One region of the Pseudomonas sp. LBUM1669 genome, then DNA from elsewhere that is predicted to be linked to it. Evidence: predicted binding sites of a transcription regulator. Region 1 holds the regulator's gene; each other region holds the start of a gene.

What was found. Region 1 encodes sigma-54, which starts transcription at its own class of promoters, with help from an activator protein. Its sites were predicted from a motif close to ANTGGCATNNANNTTGCTNT; they were not measured.
Region 2: a site for sigma-54 is predicted at 2,504-2,523, ahead of ACA051_RS08655 (flagellar basal body rod protein FlgF). Genes of this name have one in related genera too.
Region 3: a site for sigma-54 is predicted at 1,996-2,015, ahead of glnA (glutamate--ammonia ligase). Genes of this name have one in related genera too.
Region 4: a site for sigma-54 is predicted at 2,037-2,056, ahead of ACA051_RS09815 (circularly permuted type 2 ATP-grasp protein). Genes of this name have one in related genera too.

The regions. Positions count from the first base shown of each region.
Region 1 covers NZ_CP166784.1:1,010,662-1,015,076, forward strand. The annotation lists gene ptsN (PTS IIA-like nitrogen regulatory protein PtsN) at 1-136, opposite strand, end outside; gene hpf (ribosome hibernation-promoting factor, HPF/YfiA family) at 149-457, opposite strand; gene ACA051_RS04460 (RNA polymerase factor sigma-54) at 532-2,025, opposite strand; gene lptB (LPS export ABC transporter ATP-binding protein) at 2,210-2,935, opposite strand; gene lptA (lipopolysaccharide transport periplasmic protein LptA) at 2,935-3,483, opposite strand; gene lptC (LPS export ABC transporter periplasmic protein LptC) at 3,470-4,042, opposite strand; gene ACA051_RS04480 (KdsC family phosphatase) at 4,050-4,415, opposite strand, start outside.
Region 2 covers NZ_CP166784.1:1,867,023-1,871,437, reverse strand. The annotation lists gene ACA051_RS08670 (flagellar basal body P-ring protein FlgI) at 1-103, opposite strand, end outside; gene flgH (flagellar basal body L-ring protein FlgH) at 131-826, opposite strand; gene flgG (flagellar basal-body rod protein FlgG) at 878-1,663, opposite strand; gene ACA051_RS08655 (flagellar basal body rod protein FlgF) at 1,709-2,449, opposite strand; gene ACA051_RS08650 (IS110 family RNA-guided transposase) at 2,830-4,161, opposite strand.
Region 3 covers NZ_CP166784.1:349,749-354,163, forward strand. The annotation lists gene ACA051_RS01695 (DUF4124 domain-containing protein) at 1-192, opposite strand, end outside; gene glnA (glutamate--ammonia ligase) at 493-1,899, opposite strand; gene thiI (tRNA uracil 4-sulfurtransferase ThiI) at 2,230-3,684, shown strand; gene typA (translational GTPase TypA) at 3,824-4,415, shown strand, end outside.
Region 4 covers NZ_CP166784.1:2,106,813-2,111,227, reverse strand. The annotation lists gene ACA051_RS09820 (alpha-E domain-containing protein) at 1-583, opposite strand, end outside; gene ACA051_RS09815 (circularly permuted type 2 ATP-grasp protein) at 596-2,005, opposite strand; gene ACA051_RS09810 (ribonuclease E inhibitor RraB) at 2,406-2,747, opposite strand; gene ACA051_RS09805 (hypothetical protein) at 2,961-3,194, opposite strand; gene speE (polyamine aminopropyltransferase) at 3,422-4,297, opposite strand.

The sequences.
Region 1 (4,415 bases):
AGACATCTTGCATTTCCAGATCCGGCACTTCCCGGGCGATCAGGTTGGCAATTTGCTCGAGGGCTTTCTTTTTGCTGCCGCCCGGCACGTTCACGAGGGAACGGCCGGGGGTCAGGATGCTTTCAAGTCGGATCATGGGTTGGGAGTGTTAACGACCGGTAGCGCCCTGAAGGAGGCTTTGGGTCTTTTCCTTATGCTTTTTGAGTTGTTTATCCAGCTTGTCGGTCAGTGCGTCGATCGCCGCGTACATATCGGTATGCTCCGCGTTGGCGACCACTTCATTGCCGGGAATATGCAGCGTGGCTTCGATTTTCTGCTTGAGCTTTTCGACCGTCATCGTGACCTGCACGTTGGTGATCTTGTCGAAATGCCTCTCTAATCGTTCGAGTTTTTCGCCGATGTAGGTGCGAAGAGGTTCGGTCACTTCCAGTTGGTGTCCACTGATGTTGACTTGCATACAGCTTCTCCTTCGTTGCCAGTGCATAAAGCGGTAGATCAGATGATCTACCACTGGAACGCTGTGGCGTGGCTCTACATCAACCGCTTGCGTTCGCTCGAAGGCGCGATCCCGAGGGATTCGCGGTACTTGGCGACGGTGCGGCGAGCCACCTGAATGCCTTGTGCCTCCAGTAAACCAGCGATCTTGCTGTCACTCAACGGCTTTTTCTGATTTTCCGCGGCAACCAGTTTTTTGATGATCGCGCGGATCGCTGTGGACGAGCATTCGCCGCCTTCGGAGGTGCTGACATGGCTGGAAAAAAAGTATTTCAGTTCATATATGCCCCGTGGGGTATGCATGAATTTCTGCGTGGTCACTCGTGAAATCGTCGACTCGTGCATGCCCACCGCCTCGGCAATATCATGCAGAACCAGCGGTTTCATCGCTTCGTCGCCGTACTCCAGGAAGCCGCGCTGATGCTCGACAATCTGGGTGGCCACTTTCATCAGGGTTTCGTTGCGGCTTTGCAGGCTTTTGATGAACCAGCGAGCTTCTTGCAACTGATTGCGCATGAAGGTGTTGTCGGCGCTGGTGTCGGCGCGGCGCACAAACCCGGCGTATTGGGCGTTGACCCGCAGCCGTGGCACCGATTCCTGGTTCAGCTCGACCAGCCAGCGCTCGTTGTCCTTGCGCACGATGACGTCAGGGACAACGTATTCGGCTTCACTGGACTCGATCTGCGAGCCCGGACGCGGGTTGAGGCTCTGCACCAGCTCGATGACCTGGCGCAGTTCATCTTCCTTGAGCTTCATGCGGCGCATCAGCTGGCTGTAGTCGCGACTGCCGAGCAGGTCGATGTAGTCGGTGACCAGGCGTTTCGCTTCGGCCAGCCAGGGGGTCTTGGCTGGCAGTTGGCGCAGTTGCAGCAGCAGGCATTCACTCAGGTTGCGGGCGCCAATGCCGGCCGGTTCGAATTGCTGGATGCGGTGCAGGACGGCTTCGATTTCGTCCAGTTCGATGTCCAGTTCCGGATCGAAGGCCTCGAGAATTTCCTCAAGGGTTTCGTCCAGGTAGCCCTGATTGTTGATGCAGTCGATCAGGGTCACGGCGATCAGGCGATCGGTGTCGGACATCGGTGCAAGGTTCAGTTGCCACAACAAATGGCTTTGCAGGCTTTCACCGGCCGATGTGCGGGTGGTGAAATCCCACTCGTCGTCATCGTTGCTCGGCAGGCTGCTGGCGCTGGTCTGGTAGACGTCTTCCCACGCGGTATCGACGGGCAGCTCGTTGGGAATGCGCTCGTTCCAGTCGCCTTCCTCGAGGTTATCCACCGTCGGGGCGGTTTCCTGGTAGGAGGGTTCCGAAATGTCGGCGTTGGGGAGCTGTTCGGCTTTGTCGGCCAAAGGGTCGGCGTTATCGAAGTCGTCGCCTTCTTCCTGGCGTTCGAGCATCGGATTGGACTCCAGGGCCTCCTGGATTTCCTGTTGCAGGTCCAGGGTCGACAATTGGAGCAGGCGGATAGCCTGTTGCAGCTGCGGTGTCATCGTCAGCTGCTGGCCCATTCTCAAGACTAGCGATGGTTTCATGGCAGGGGCTTAACACCTTATTCGCCGGCGCACATGCGCCATCCACTACAGGGCGCCGGAGCGCCAAACATAAGCAAATTATATGCCCGAAACTGCAGCGTTTGCCTAGAGCGCTGTAACAATAAAAAAGTATTGATTTTTTATCGAGACAAGCGCTCGGACAATCAGCCAGACACCTTAGCGCTTAAAGGCGGAATTCATGGCCCAGATACACTTCCTTGACCAGTTCGTTGGCCAGGATGGTGGCGGAGTCACCCTCGGCGATCAACTGGCCATCGTTGACGATGTAGGCGGTTTCGCAGATATCCAGGGTTTCACGGACGTTGTGGTCAGTGATCAGCACGCCAATGCCTTTGGCCTTGAGGTGGTAGATGATCTGTTTGATGTCGCCCACCGAAATCGGGTCCACACCGGCGAATGGTTCGTCGAGGAGGATGAATTTCGGGTTGGTGGCCAGTGCCCGGGCGATTTCCACCCGACGACGCTCACCGCCGGACAGGCTCATGCCGAGGTTGTCGCGGATGTGGCTGATGTGGAATTCCTGCAGCAGGCTTTCCAGCTCCTTGCGACGCTCTGCCTTGTCGAGTTCCTTGCGGGTCTCGAGGATGGCCATGATGTTATCGGCCACCGACAGTTTGCGGAAGATCGACGCTTCTTGCGGAAGATAGCCGATACCGGCCTTTGCACGACCGTGCATCGGCTGGTGGCTGACGTCTAGATCGTCGATCAGTACGCGACCCTGATCGGCCTGTACCAGGCCAACTATCATGTAGAAACAGGTGGTCTTGCCGGCGCCGTTAGGACCCAGCAGGCCGACGATCTGACCGCTGTCAATGGACAGGCTGACGTCACGCACGACTTGGCGGCTCTTGTAGCTCTTGGCCAGATGCTGAGCTTTCAGAGTTGCCATTACGGGGCCTTTTTCTCGTCGGTTTTTGGCTTGGGCTGGATCACCATGTCGATGCGCGGACGCGACTCGGTGACCTTGTTGCCCGTGGCGCGACCGGCGCTCGCCAGCTTTTTCACCGTGTCATAGACGATTTTCTCGCCTTGGGTGACGTTGTTGTCCTTGTCGATGACTTTTGCACGATCGATCAATACGACGCGGTTTTGCGAGGCGTGGTACTGGATGGTCACTCCGTAGCCCTGAACCGGCTTGGTGTCGCCAGCCGTCTGCATCTGCTCAAAGTAGGCAAGGTTGCCCACCGAGGTCACCACATCGATGTCGCCAGCCGGGGTACGGGTGATGGTCACGGTATTGCCGGTGACCTTCATCGAGCCCTGAGTGATGATCACGTCACCTTTATAGGTGGCAATGCCATTCTTGTCGTCCAGTTGGGCGTCGTCGGCCTGAATGCGGATAGGCTGCTCTTGATCGTTCGGCAGAGCCCAGGCGCTCACGCTTCCCAGTGCTGCGCCCAGACTGAGCAAAATAGGGAGAGTTTTAACGAGCCTCATACTGTCCTCTTACGTTCGATAGCAGGTGTATCCTGCTTTCTTTCAAATACGCTTTCATTCCGTTGCCTGTCGATACACCGCCAGCGCCGTCGATTCTAACGGGTTGATCGGTCTGCGCATATTGCTGCTGCGGGAACACTGTCATTCGGGTGGTGGTAATCAGGGTTCTGCGGTTTTTCTCGTCGAAACGCGTGATGCGCACCGAGTCAATCAGCTCGACCTGAGTGCCGTCCGGGTTGACTTCGCCGTGCTCACTCTGGACGTGCCAGGGAAACTGGGTGCCACGAAACATGTTCAGGTCGGGGTTGGTCAGCAACGTCACCTCGGTCGCCTTCAGGTGTTCAACCTTGTCGGACGTCATCTCGTATTGCAATTTGCCGTCTGGCAGGTACTGCACGCTGTGGGCGTTGAGCGCGTAATAGTCGATCGCGGTTTCGTCTACCTTGACCACGGGTTTGTCGAGGAAGCGTTCGGGGCTGATGTTCCAGTAGCCGACCGCGGCGAACAGCGCCGCGATGCAGCCGAACACCAAGATGTTACGAATCTTTTTGCTCAGCATAATGGGCTCACAGGTACGCGGCGTTGGCCGCATCGAGGCGGCCCTGGGCGCGCAGGATCAATTCACAGAATTCGCGAGCGGCACCCTCGCCACCACGGGCCAGGGTGATGCCATGGGCGTTTTCACGCACGAAGCTGGCAGCGTTTGCTACGGCCATGCCCAGACCCACGCGGCGAATCACCGGCAGGTCCGGCAAGTCGTCACCCAGGTAGGCGACCTGTTCATAGCTTAGGTTGAGTTGGGCGAGAAGTTCGTCGAGCACCACCAGTTTGTCTTCACGACCCTGATAGAGGTGTGGAATGCCGAGGTTCTTCGCCCGTCGCTCGACCACTGGGGTCTTGCGGCCGCTGATGATAGCGGTCTGCACGCCGGC
Region 2 (4,415 bases), 860 kb from region 1:
AGCCGATCAATTGGTTGGAACGCACGCCGGAAATGCTGGCGATATCCTTCAGCCGCTCGGCTTGCGCGTTGAACGCAGCCGAGAGCATCAAGGCGGCCATCATCAAATGCTTGAAATTCAACGTAGCCACCTAGAAAGGGAACAGCGGGCTGAGGAAGAAACGGTCGAACCAGCCTGGCTGACTCGCATCGGCAAACGCACCGGTGCCCGAGTAGGTAATGCGTGCATCGGCGACACGGGTCGACGACACGGTGTTGTCGGTGGCGATGTCATCGGCGCGCACCATGCCGGCAATCCGCACCAGCTCATCGCCGGTGTTGAGCGTCAGCCACTTCTCGCCGCGCACGGCGATGATGCCGTTGGGCAGCACGTCAGCGACGGTCACGGTGATAGAGCCGGTCAGGCTGTTGCTCTGCCCGGATTTGCTGTCGCCCTTGGTCGCACGGTCGCCGCTGTAGCCGACGTCCAGGCTCAAGTCGCCACTGCCAATCGGGTCATTGGTGTTCAGACCGCCGCCAAAGAACGAGCTCAGGCCGATGTCGGTCTTGCTGTTCTTGCCGATTTGCGAGTTGGCGTTCTTGCTGGCCTGAGTGCGTTCGTTCAGGGTGATGGTGATGATGTCACCGACCCGGAACGCCTTGCGGTCGCTGTACAGGTTCTGTTCAAAACCGGCCTGATAGATCGAGCCGTTGTTGGCGGCAGCCGGCAACGGCGTGCGCGGCAACACCGGAGCGTAGTAAGGGTCATTGGGCTTGGGCGGCGGAGCGACGCAGCCCGCGAGCACGACAACCCCACTCAGTGCCAGAACAGATACAAAGCGATTCATGACCCTACCTCACGGTGTTGCAGGCGACCTCATGGTCACCTCATAGACTGATTACAGATTCTGCGTTACGAACGAGAGCATCTGGTCGGCGGTGGAGATCACCTTGGAGTTCATCTCGTAAGCGCGCTGAGTGGTGATCATGTTGACCATCTCTTCAACGGTGCTGACGTTGGACGTTTCCAGGGTGTTCTGCAGCGTGGTACCGAAACCGTTCAGGCCCGGGGTGCCGATTTGCGGCGCGCCGCTGGCGGCGGTTTCCAGGAACAGGTTGTTACCCACGGCTTGCAGACCGGCCGGGTTGATGAAGTCGGCGGTTTGCAGGTTGCCGATCACCTGGTTGGCCGGGTTACCCGGAACGGTGATGGACACGGTGCCGTCGCGACCGACCGTGAAGGTCTGCGCGTCGTTCGGAATGACGATGGCCGGTTCCAGGGCGAAGCCACTGGCGTTGACGATCTGGCCGTTGGAATCGAGGTGGAACGTGCCGTCACGGGTGTAGGACGTGGTGCCGTCCGGCTGCAGGATCTGGAAGAAACCGCGACCGTCTACGGCCAAGTCGAGCGGTTGCTCGGTGGTTTGCAGGCTGCCGGCGGTGAAGTTTTTCTGAGTGCCGACGATGCGCACACCGGTACCCACTTGCAGACCCGACGGCAGTTCGCTGTCCTGGGTCGACTGAGCGCCTGGCTGGCGTTTGATCTGATAGAGCAAGTCCTGGAACTCGGCGCGGTCACGTTTGAAACCCGTGGTCGACACGTTCGCCAGGTTGTTGGAAATGGTCGTCAGGTTGGTGTCCTGGGCGGACAGACCTGTTTTGGCAACCCATAGAGCCGGAAGCATTCGATTCTCCTCGTGCGCCTGTTTTACGGCGCGACGTTCTGATAATTAGCTGATCTGCAAGACCCGAGCCATGGCCTGGTCATCGTCTTTGGCGGTGTTCATCATCTTGATGTGCAGCTCGAACTGCTTCGACAAAGCCAGCACCGAGGTCATCTCTTCCACGGCATTGACGTTGCTCGACTCAAGGAACCCGGACACCAGTTTGACGCCTGCATCGGCTTGCGCCGGCTTGCCGTCCTTGGTGTGGATCGAACCGTCCAGGCCTTTGGTCATGTTCTTCAGGTCAGGGTTGACCAGTTTGATGCGGTCGACTTCAGCCATCACGCGCGGGCCTTCGCCCATGGCGCGGATGCTGATGGTGCCGTCTTCGCCCACTTCGATTTTCTGCTCGGGCGGCACGGCGATCGGTCCGCCATTGCCCATCACCGGCATACCGTTGCCGGCACGCAGCACGCCCAGGGCGTCCACGTTCAGGCTGCCGGTGCGCACGTAGCTTTCAGCGCCATCGGGGGTCTGCACGGCGATCCAGCCATTGCCTTGCACCGCGACGTCGAGGTCGCGACCGGTTTCAACCAGCGAACCTGGAGAGAAGTCGGTGGCCGGACGCTCGGTCATGGCAAACGCACGCGCCGGAAAGCTGTCACCAAACACCGGCATCGAACGGGCCTGTTCCAGGTCCTTCTGAAAACCGTTGGTGGAGATGTTTGCCAGGTTGTTGGCATGAGCCTTCTGCGCCAGTGCATTCTGGCTGGCGCCGGTCATTGCCACATAAAGGTACTTATCCACACTCTTTCCTCTGCATGCCGGACGTTTGCCGCCCACCGCTGTACTGCTGAGCGATAAGCAATTTACAGACCAACTTTTTTCTGGCGGCGCGAGGCCCGGCAAACAAAGGACTTGAGGGGTTTTGCAGGGATTGGGGAAATGTATCGGAGACGAAAAACCGGCGGTGTTATGCCGTTTGGTGGCAAGTGCCGGCCATTGCAGCCAACAGATTCCCCTGTGGCGAAGGAGCTTGCTCCCGCTGGGCTGCGAAGCAGCCCCAAAAAGATTGGTCGAGGCCTGACAGGGAGGTCGCGCCGGATGGTTTTGCGGCCGCTTCGCGCCCGAGCGGGAGCAAGCTCTTATCAAACAAAAAATAACCCATTGTTTTTGCTCTTGAAAAATCATGCTGCTTTGACCAGTTGCATGCCTAGCTTGCGTGCTTTTCGCTCCAGAGCGCGCAGCTGTCGGCTGCGGCTTTTTTCTTCAAACTCTTCAATTCCCTTCTCAACATAGGGCTGCCCCTTCGTCAGCATGGCGTAGATCAGCCGCGCCAATTGGTGTGCGGTGGCTTTGATCGCGCAACTGGTGTCCATCCGCGTCAGGCGGGCGCGGTGGCTGGCGCCGATGAAACTTTTGTCCTGTCGCCCATTGGAAGCCGCTTGCTTAAGCGCTTGAGCTGCTCGATTAATGATTTTCGGTGCTTTCCCTGGAAGCGGTTTACCTCCTGATATCCGCGTAGGCGGTGCCACGCCCAGCCAGGAGCAAAAGTGCTGAGAGGTGGGAAAACGTGACAAATCCGGCCCCAATTCACTGGCTAATACCAGCGCCGTATCAATCCCGATGGTGGGGATAGCCGTCAGGTCCACACCCATTACCTTGTTCAATGCCCGGTGCAACGCTTGCTGTTGGTCGGTCGAGCGGTGCGGGCTGCGCAGCGGCTTGCCGGGTGCCACTGGTTCATGCTCAAGAACCGGTAGTCGCTCAAGTGCCTGGGCGATGGCCCGGTCACACTCGGCGATCTGGGTTTCCAGAAAGTCATGGCAGGCCAATTCCTGACTCAGAGCATGCAAGTGCTCGGCTCGCCAGTTGCCATGCAAACTGCGGGCAATGGTCGCCTGATCTGCCTTGATGCGCCCGTCTTTCATCGTTGCGAGTTGTTCAGGGTTACGCTCGCCGCCGACAATAGCCCGCAAAATCTTCAGGCCCGTCACCCCGGTGATATCGCTGATGACTTGGGCCAGCTGGATGTTCATCTGGCTCAAGGCTTTTTGCATGCGATTGATGGACTTGGCTTGATCGCAGACTTTATTGGCTCGCTGACGGACCAGAGAGCGCATTGAGCAGATTTCATCCGAAGGGCGAAACGCACCGCTGAGCAGGCCATGGGTCATGAGCTGCCAAATCCACTGGCAGTCGAGCACATCGGACTTGCGACCTGAGGTCTGCCGGGTGGCGCGCGAGTTGACGAGGTAAACCTCGAATCCGCGTGCATCCAGCACTTCGAAAAGGGGGATCCAGTAGACCCCCGTCGCCTCCATGGCCACCACGTTGATGTTCAGTGACTGGAGCCAGTCGGCCAAAGCAATCAAGTCGTCGGTGAAGGTGGAGAATTGACGAACAGGCGGATCACATCGCCCTGAATCCACGGCGACCCAGTGTTCGCGAAGGCCGACATCAATGCCGGCACAGTGATGATGGATAATCTCAAAACGCTTCTGGTTCTTGCGCGCCATGACAATTCCTCGCAGGATTGAACGACGCGCGCGGGGTACACGGTGGCGAACGGATTCACTCTCTTATACGAGGTCATGGCTTACGCCATGCCGTCAGCGACTCCACGCCGATACCGTGCAGGCCACTCTCCCTCTCGGGTGCTGTCACACCAGTGCTGGTTACGGCCTTTGCCCCGCGCGCGTTCTTCAAACTTTACGATGAACCTGTTTGCTGCGCGACAGCGCGGCGTCGAAGACGGCGCGGGGCCTCCCTC
Region 3 (4,415 bases), 660 kb from region 1:
TTCGGCAGCGGGCGCAGGAGGTGCCTGGGGCGCAACGCTGTTGAGCGGTGGCAACTCGACCGGCTGCGCCTTGACGCCGTCGGGTGGTTGATTGCTATAGGCGGTGTTCCCGGAGGCGTCGGTGTACTTATAGATCTGCGCTGCGGCGGGCAGGGCGATCATCAGCAACATCAAAAGAAAACCACGACCCATAAAATCGACCGGAAGCGAAAGCGTTGGGGTGCAGCATAGGTCAGGGGGTGGTGATTGACCCAGCTCGTTAACATTTGGGCATGAATTGCCAAAATCCCTCAAACACCACAAAACCCCTGTGGGAGCGGGCTTGCTCGCGAAAGCGGAGTGTCAGTCACCATCAATGCAAGCTGACACACTGCATTCGCGAGCAAGCCCGCTCCCACAGGGTTTTTCAGTGATCGCCAAATCGCGGGCATAAAAAAGACCTCCCGAAGGAGGCCTCTTTTTTGTCACGCCGCTTGCACAGGCGCTACCGGATCAGCAGCTGTAGTACAGCTCATATTCCAGTGGGTGTACGAAGGTACGTACTTTGATTTCTTCTTCGCTTTTCAGAGCGATGTAAGCGTCGATGAAGTCATCGGAGAACACGCCGCCTTTGGTCAGGAACGCACGACCTTTGTCCAGCTCTTCCAGAGCTTCTTTCAGGCTGCCGCAAACTTGTGGGATCTCTTTCGCCTCTTCAGGCGGCAGGTCGTACAGGTTTTTGTCAGCTGCATCGCCAGGGTGGATCTTGTTCTGGATGCCGTCCAGGCCGGCCATTACCAGGGCAGCGAAGGCCAGGTACGGGTTGGCTGCTGGATCCGGGAAGCGGGCTTCGATACGGCGAGCACGAGGGCTGGACACGTAAGGAATACGGATCGAAGCGGAACGGTTACGAGCCGAGTAGGCCAGCATTACCGGAGCTTCGAAACCTGGGACCAGACGCTTGTAGGAGTTGGTCGACGGGTTGGTGAAGCCGTTCAGCGCCTTACCGTGCTTGATGATGCCGCCGATGAAGTACAGGGCGGTGTCAGACAGGCCGGCATAGCCTTCGCCAGCGAAGGTGTTCTTGCCGTCTTTGGCGATGGACAGGTGGACGTGCATACCCGAACCGTTGTCGCCGTACAGAGGCTTAGGCATGAAGGTCGCGGTGCGGCCATAAGCGACAGCCACGTTGTGCACGCAGTATTTCAGGGTCTGAACTTCGTCAGCCTTGGCGACCAGGGTGTTGAACTTCACACCGATTTCGTTCTGACCGGCAGTTGCCACTTCGTGGTGGTGAACTTCGATGACCAGACCCATTTCTTCCATGGCGTTGCACATGGAGGTACGGATTTCGTGGTCGTGGTCAAACGGAGGAACCGGGAAGTAACCGCCTTTGATACCTGGACGGTGGCCATGGTTGCCGCCTTCGATGTCCTGGTCGGACATCCACGAACCTTGTTCGGAGAAGATTTTGAACATCGAGCCGGAGATGTCGGACTTGAATTTCACCTGATCGAAGATGAAAAACTCAGGCTCCGGACCAACGAAAACGGTATCGCCGATACCGGTCGACTTCAGGTATTCCTCGGCACGCTTGGCGATCGCACGTGGGTCGCGATCGTAGCCTTGCATTGTCGAAGGCTCGATTACATCGCAAACGATGATCAGCGTTGGGTCTTCGGTGAACGGGTCGAGAACGGCAGTGCTGTCGTCCGGCAGCAGGATCATGTCGGAAGCTTCGATGCCTTTCCAGCCAGCGATGGAGGAACCGTCGAACATTTTGCCTTCTTCGAAGAAAGCTTCATCCAGCGCGTCGCGAGCCGGCATGGTCACGTGGTGCTGAGTGCCTTTGGTGTCCGTGAAGCGCAGATCAATCCACTTGACGTCATGATCTTTGATGAGTTGAACCGACTTCGACATAGTGTCCTCCGGGTGGCTTCGGGCTTAGTAGTGGATGCCCTTAGAATGTGGGTGATGCCGGCGCGAATACTCTGCCAAGGCAACCTGCCTCACAAGGGAGCAAATTGCATGCCAGTGCCCCAGCATGGGTTTTTTGCCCCAATATCACGCTTATAAAGGCACAAAGCATCTGTAAGCGGAAAATCTCGCCCTACAATGTAGCGTTAAAATCGACAAATGACCTGTTTTGGTGCGCGCAAAACCTTCTGCACATTAACTGGTTAAACCTTGAGCAATTTCCGCTATAATCCGCGCCCCCCTTTTTCGGCTGGCCCAGCGCGCGCTGTTTTCATGAAACTAATCGTAAAAGTCTTCCCCGAGATCACCATCAAGAGCCGCCCGGTACGGATGCGTTTCATCCGCCAGTTGGCCAAAAACATCCGTACCGTGCTCCGCGACCTGGACCCGGCTGTGGTGGTGAACGGCGTGTGGGACAATCTCGAGCTGGAAACCCGCGTCAGCGATCCCAAAGCCCTGAAGGAGATGACCGAGCGCCTGAGCTGCATGCCGGGCATCGCGCATTTCCTGCAAGTCGACGAATACCCGCTGGGCGATTTCGACGACATCGTCGCCAAGTGCAAGCAGCACTTCGGTGAGGCGTTGGCCGGGAAGGTCTTTTCGGTGCGCTGCAAGCGTGCCGGCAAGCATGAATTCAGCTCGATGGACGTCGAGAAATATGTCGGCAGCCAACTGCGTCGCCAGTGCGGCGCCGCCGGAATTTCGCTGAAAGACCCGGAAATCGAAGTCCGCATCGAAATTCGCGACAAACGGTTGTTCGTGATCCACAGCCAGCACAACAGCATCGGCGGATATCCGCTGGGTGCACTGGAACAGACACTTGTCCTGATGTCGGGTGGGTTCGATTCCACGGTGGCTGCTTACCAGATCATGCGCCGCGGCCTGATGAGCCATTTCTGCTTCTTTAATCTGGGCGGACGGGCCCATGAACTGGGCGTCATGGAAGTCGCGCACTTCATCTGGAAGAAGTATGGCAGCTCCCAGCGCGTGTTATTTGTGAGTGTGCCGTTCGAGGAAGTCCTGGGAGAAATTCTCGGGAAAGTCGATAACAGTCATATGGGTGTAGTTTTGAAGCGTATGATGTTGCGCGCTGCTTCCCGTATTGCCGATCGGCTGGACATCGATGCGCTGGTTACCGGCGAGGCGATTTCCCAGGTGTCGAGCCAGACACTGCCGAACCTGTCCGTGATCGACTGCGTAACCGACAAGCTGGTCTTGCGTCCGCTGATCGCCAGTCACAAGCAGGACATCATCGACCTGGCCAACGAAATCGGCACGGCCGACTTCGCCAAGCACATGCCGGAATATTGCGGGGTCATCTCGGTGAACCCCAAGACCCACGCCAAGCGTCCACGCGTGGAGTACGAAGAACAACAGTTCGACATGGCAGTACTTGAGCGTGCGCTCGAGAACGCCAAACTGGTGCCGATCGATCGCGTGATCGACGAATTGGGCCAGGACTTGCAAATCGAAGAAGTCGGCGAAGCGTTGGCTGGTCAGATCGTCATCGACATCCGTCACCCGGATGCCGCTGAAGACGACCCGCTGGGCCTTGCTGGCATTGAGGTACAAGCGATGCCGTTTTATGCATTGAACGCTCGTTTCAAGGAACTGGACCCTACTCGCCAGTACCTGCTGTATTGCGACAAAGGCGTGATGAGTCGCCTGCATGCCCACCATTTGCTCAGTGAGGGGCATGCCAATGTGCGCGTTTATCGACCGAGCTAAGAGCCCGGGGCTGTTTGCCTGTGGCCTGCGTCACCGGCCCCCCGACGCCGCCGTCAAGCTGTAACGGCTTTGCCGGACTCTACTGTTAATCGCTGCCAAGACTTGTCAGCACACCGAATCCTCTGATCGAGATACACAAGTGATCGAAAATCTACGCAACATCGCCATCATTGCTCACGTTGACCATGGTAAGACCACCCTGGTAGACAAACTCTTGCGTCAATCCGGCACCCTGGAGCGCAACGAGCTCAACGACGAGCGCGTGATGGACTCCAACGACCAGGAGAAAGAGCGCGGTATTACCATTCTGGCGAAAAACACCGCCATCAACTGGAACGGCTACCACATCAACATCGTGGACACCCCGGGCCACGCCGACTTCGGCGGCGAAGTTGAACGCGTAATGTCGATGGTTGACTCCGTTCTGCTGCTGGTTGACGCTCAAGACGGCCCTATGCCGCAAACCCGTTTCGTGACCAAGAAGGCTTTCGAAGCCGGCCTGCGTCCAATCGTGGTGATCAACAAGGTTGACCGTCCAGGCGCACGTCCGGACTGGGTTCTGGACCAGATCTTCGACCTGTTCGACAACCTCGGTGCTACCGAAGAACAACTGGACTTCCAGGTTGTTTACGCTTCGGCCCTGAACGGTATTGCCGGTCTGGAACACACCGCCATGGCGGAAGACATGACCCCGCTGTACCAGGCCATCGTTGACCACGTTCCAGCTCCAA
Region 4 (4,415 bases), 1.1 Mb from region 1:
CGCTAACCGCTTCAGCTTGATCGCCGGCCATTTCGTAGCGGGCGTCCAGCAGGCGCAACGTGTTGTCGGCCCGTTCGATAAACGTTCCCAGGCGAATGAAGCGGAACGCATCGTTACGCATGATCGTGCCGTAGGACGCGCCACGGAACAGGTGGGAACGTTCCTTGATCCACTCGCAAAAACGGCTCATGCCGTAGCGACTCAGCCCCTGTTCGGCAATCCCGCGAATCTCCAGCCAGGTGGCGTTGATGTTTTCCCACATATCGGCGGTGATTCGGCCACGCACGGCATGGGCACTGGCCCGCGCCGAGCCCAGGCAGCTGTAGATGCTCGCCGGGTTGGCCGCGTCCAGCGCGAAGAAATGCAGCAGCCGCTCGGCGTGCAAATCACCGTGGCGTTCCAGGTAATCGTCCAGAGTGCCGGTGATCAGTAGCGGCATGGCCAGTTCGTGCAGACCGTCACCGCGACCATCCTGCGGCATCAGCGACAGCGAATAACTGATGTCGAGCATCCGTGCGAGGTTTTCCGCCCGCTCCAGGTAACGCGACATCCAATACAAATCCGAGGCAGTTCTACTTAACATGGCAGGCTTCCTTCAATCCTCGACCACCCAGGTGTCCTTGGTTCCGCCGCCCTGGGAGGAATTCACCACCAGAGAGCCTTCACGCAGGGCGACACGGGTCAAACCGCCGGGCACAACCCGGGTTTCGCGGCCAGACAATACAAACGGACGCAGGTCGATATGGCGTGGCGCGATGCCGTTTTCGACAAAGGTCGGACAGGTCGACAGGGACAACGTCGGTTGCGCGATATACGCGTGAGGCTTGGCTTTGATCCGCGCGCGGAACGACTCGATTTCCGCCGCGGTCGCCGCCGGCCCCACGAGCATTCCGTAACCGCCGGAGCCCTGGGTTTCCTTGACCACCAAGTCTGGAAGATTGGCCAGCACGTGGGAAAGCTCAGAAGGATTGCGACACTGGAACGTCGGCACGTTCTTCAGGATCGGCTCTTCGTCCAGGTAGAAACGGATCATGTCCGTGACAAACGGATACACCGATTTGTCGTCCGCGACCCCGGTGCCGATGGCATTCGCCAGCACCACGTTGCCGGAGCGGTAGGACGACAGCAGCCCAGGAACCCCGAGCATCGAGTCCGGGTTGAACGCCAGCGGATCGAGGAACGCATCGTCGAGGCGACGGTAAATCACGTCGACCGCCTTCGGTCCGTCTGTGGTACGCATGAACACCTTGTCGTCGCGCACGAACAGGTCCGCACCTTCCACCAACTCAACGCCCATCTCCCGCGCCAGGAATGCATGCTCGAAAAACGCGCTGTTGAAGCGACCCGGCGTCAGCACCACCACGCTCGGGTTATCGATCGGGCTGGAGCTTTTCAGGGTGTCGAGCAGCAGGTTCGGATAATGGTCGATCGGCGCGATGCGCTGGGCCGAGAACAACTCGGGAAATAGCCGCATCATCATCTTGCGGTCTTCGAGCATATAGCTCACGCCGCTGGGTGTACGAAGGTTGTCTTCGAGCACGTAGTACGTGCCGTCGCCATCGCGCACCAGATCGACACCGGAGATGTGCGAGTAGATATCGCGGTGCAGATCCAGCCCTTGCATCGCCAACTGGTATTGCTCGTTGGCCAGCACTTGCTCGGCCGGGATGATGCCGGCCTTGATAATGCGCTGCTCGTGGTAGAGGTCGGCGAGGAACATGTTCAACGCCTTGACTCGCTGGATGCAGCCGCGCTCGACGATCCGCCATTCGCTGGCAGGGATGCTGCGCGGGATGGTGTCGAAGGGAATCAGGCGCTCTGTGCCCTGCTCGTCCCCGTAGAGCGTGAAGGTAATCCCGGCGCGATGAAATAACAGATCGGCCTCGCGTCGCCGTTGTGCCAAGAGCTCGTCAGGCGTCTCGGCCAGCCAACGGGCAAACTCCCGATAATGCGGGCGGACCTGGCCGCCGGCATCGTACATCTCATCAAAATAGGTGCGGATCATGCCGTACTCCTTGTCACCCGGACATCTAGGCTTCGCAAGGCCCGTGCCATCGGCAGAAACGCTTTGTTATCAACCAGTTGGATAATCACGCCGTTTGCACCGCACCAATCCTGTGCAGCAAACGCCCCAACCTGATCGCCCCCGCTTCATTGCAAGGCGACGTTGTCGCCTATCACCAGCATAGTCAGAGTTGATTTCACTGCCCGGCCGGCGGTGCGGATAATCCGCGCATCCGCTGCAAAACCTGACCGAACTTCCCTTTAGCCGCCTGCTCAGGCGGTTTTTTTTTGCGCCGGGATTCTTGTTTCAGGGTTTTGCCAAGGGGACATTTCGGCTGCCACAAACGAAAACGGCCAACCCGAAGGTCAGCCGTTGCTGAGCGTTGTCACTGTTCATAACGTTATGCGAGTCGCCCTCGTACTTCCTGCTTGACGCCCCACCCTTCGAGGATGCCGCCCAGAGGCTCGACCACCGCCTCGAAACCCTGTTCGAAATCGCCGATGTCATCGTAGGTGGCGTACATGACTTTGCTCAGTTCGAGCGCCCATGCGCCGTCATCGCGCACACTGATCTGCGCGTTCAAGGATTCACCCTTGTATTGCCCTGCCGCCCTGCGTGCCCGCTCCTCGTCCGGGAAAATGGCGTAGAACTCGATGGGATGGAATCGTGAAAAATCGAAACCGCCTTCTTTCATGCGGCGCAACACGCTGCTGCTGATGTCTTCTTGATAGGCTGTGCTCATGAAACGTCCCCCTCAAATTGATGGATAGACTTTCCGTATTCCCGGCACGCGCAACCGATTGGTGCGAGCGATGCGGCAACCAGGTTGCCGGTGGGAAGCAAGCATGTAGCTGACAAGACCAGACCTTAGCGATCCGTTCGCTGATCTCGATTGCAGAGTAGCCCCAAGACAGAGGCGCTGCCAAGGCCTGGATAAGAATGAGACAGGTGTTGTTCAGATTGGCGTGATGCCGAGGATTTGAATGCTGTTCTGGGCTTTGAGACTTTTGACGCTGGCATCAGCGGTTCGCCCTTCCAGATCATTCAGATCCAGTTCGGCGGCGACAGGAAGGAGCCGGGCCTTGATGAGTTTCGCGGCTTGCTCGTTATCCGGGCACTCGTCGCACTCAAAGACTTCATCGACTGTTTCACCGTGATCATCTACGAAAGTGATTTTCCACTTTTGCATCAGTGCCTCCTCGATCAAACCCGCAAATGGGCTTACAACCATCTGGACTTTTGGTCTGAGTGATCGTTCAAACGGATTACCGCATGCAGGTATGAAAAAAATACAGGAACCTGTAGGAGCGAAGCTTGCTCGCGAAAGCGGTGTATCAGTCAACTTGTATATTGCCTGATGCACCGCTTTCGCGAGCAAGCTTCGCTCCTACAAGGGGTTATGCGCACATCTTCAGTTTAGTCGTTGCTTGGCTTGTTCACCGCTTGCAGCACGTATTGCGGCAAGGCGAAGGCGCCGATGTGGATTTCCGGGTTGTAGTAGCGGGTGATGATGCCGCTGCCGGCGAAACGCTGTTGCAGGGTTTCGCGGGACAACTTGCGATAAGCGGTGTTGGTCGCGCCCCAGGCAAAGGTCATCGAGCCGCCGATGTAGGTTGGCACCGCGGCCTGATAGAAGTGCCAGTCAGGGAACAGGCTGCGCAGGCGACCCGCGGTGGTTTTGACTTCTTCGATCTGCATGAACGGCGTGCCGTTCTGGGTGACCAGGATGCCGCCTTCGTTCAGGCAGCGACGGCAGGCCTGGTAGAAGTTTTCGGAGAACAGCACTTCACCCGGACCGATCGGGTCGGTGGAGTCGGAAATGATCACGTCGAATTTTTCGGTGGTGGTGGCGACGAAACGCATGCCGTCGTCGATCACCAGGTTCAGGCGTGGATCATCGAACGCACCCTTGGAGTGGTTCGGCAGAAATTCCTTGCACATGTCGACCACGGTGCCGTCGATCTCGACCATGGTGATGTGCTCGATGCTGCGGTGCTTGGCCACTTCACGCAGCATGCCGCCGTCGCCACCACCGATGATCAGCACGCGCTTGGCGGTGCCGTGCGCCAGGATCGGCACGTGGGTGAGCATCTCGTGGTAGATGAATTCGTCGGCCTCGGTGGTCTGGATCACGCCGTCCAGTGCCATGACCCGGCCCATGCGCGGGTTTTCGAAAATCACCAGGTGCTGGTGTTCGGTGCGCACTTCGTGCAGCAGTTTTTCCATGCGAAAACGCTGGCCGTAGCCTTCGTAGAGGGTTTCCAGGTATTCGCTGGTGGTGATGTTGCTCATGGGAAGTGCTCCGATGAATGCGGTGGCAACGGACGGTTACCCGCCCATGATGGCCAATCGATCAGCTCGATTAACCGGGAAAGGCGCGCATTCTACGTTGCGGAAGATGACAGGTCGA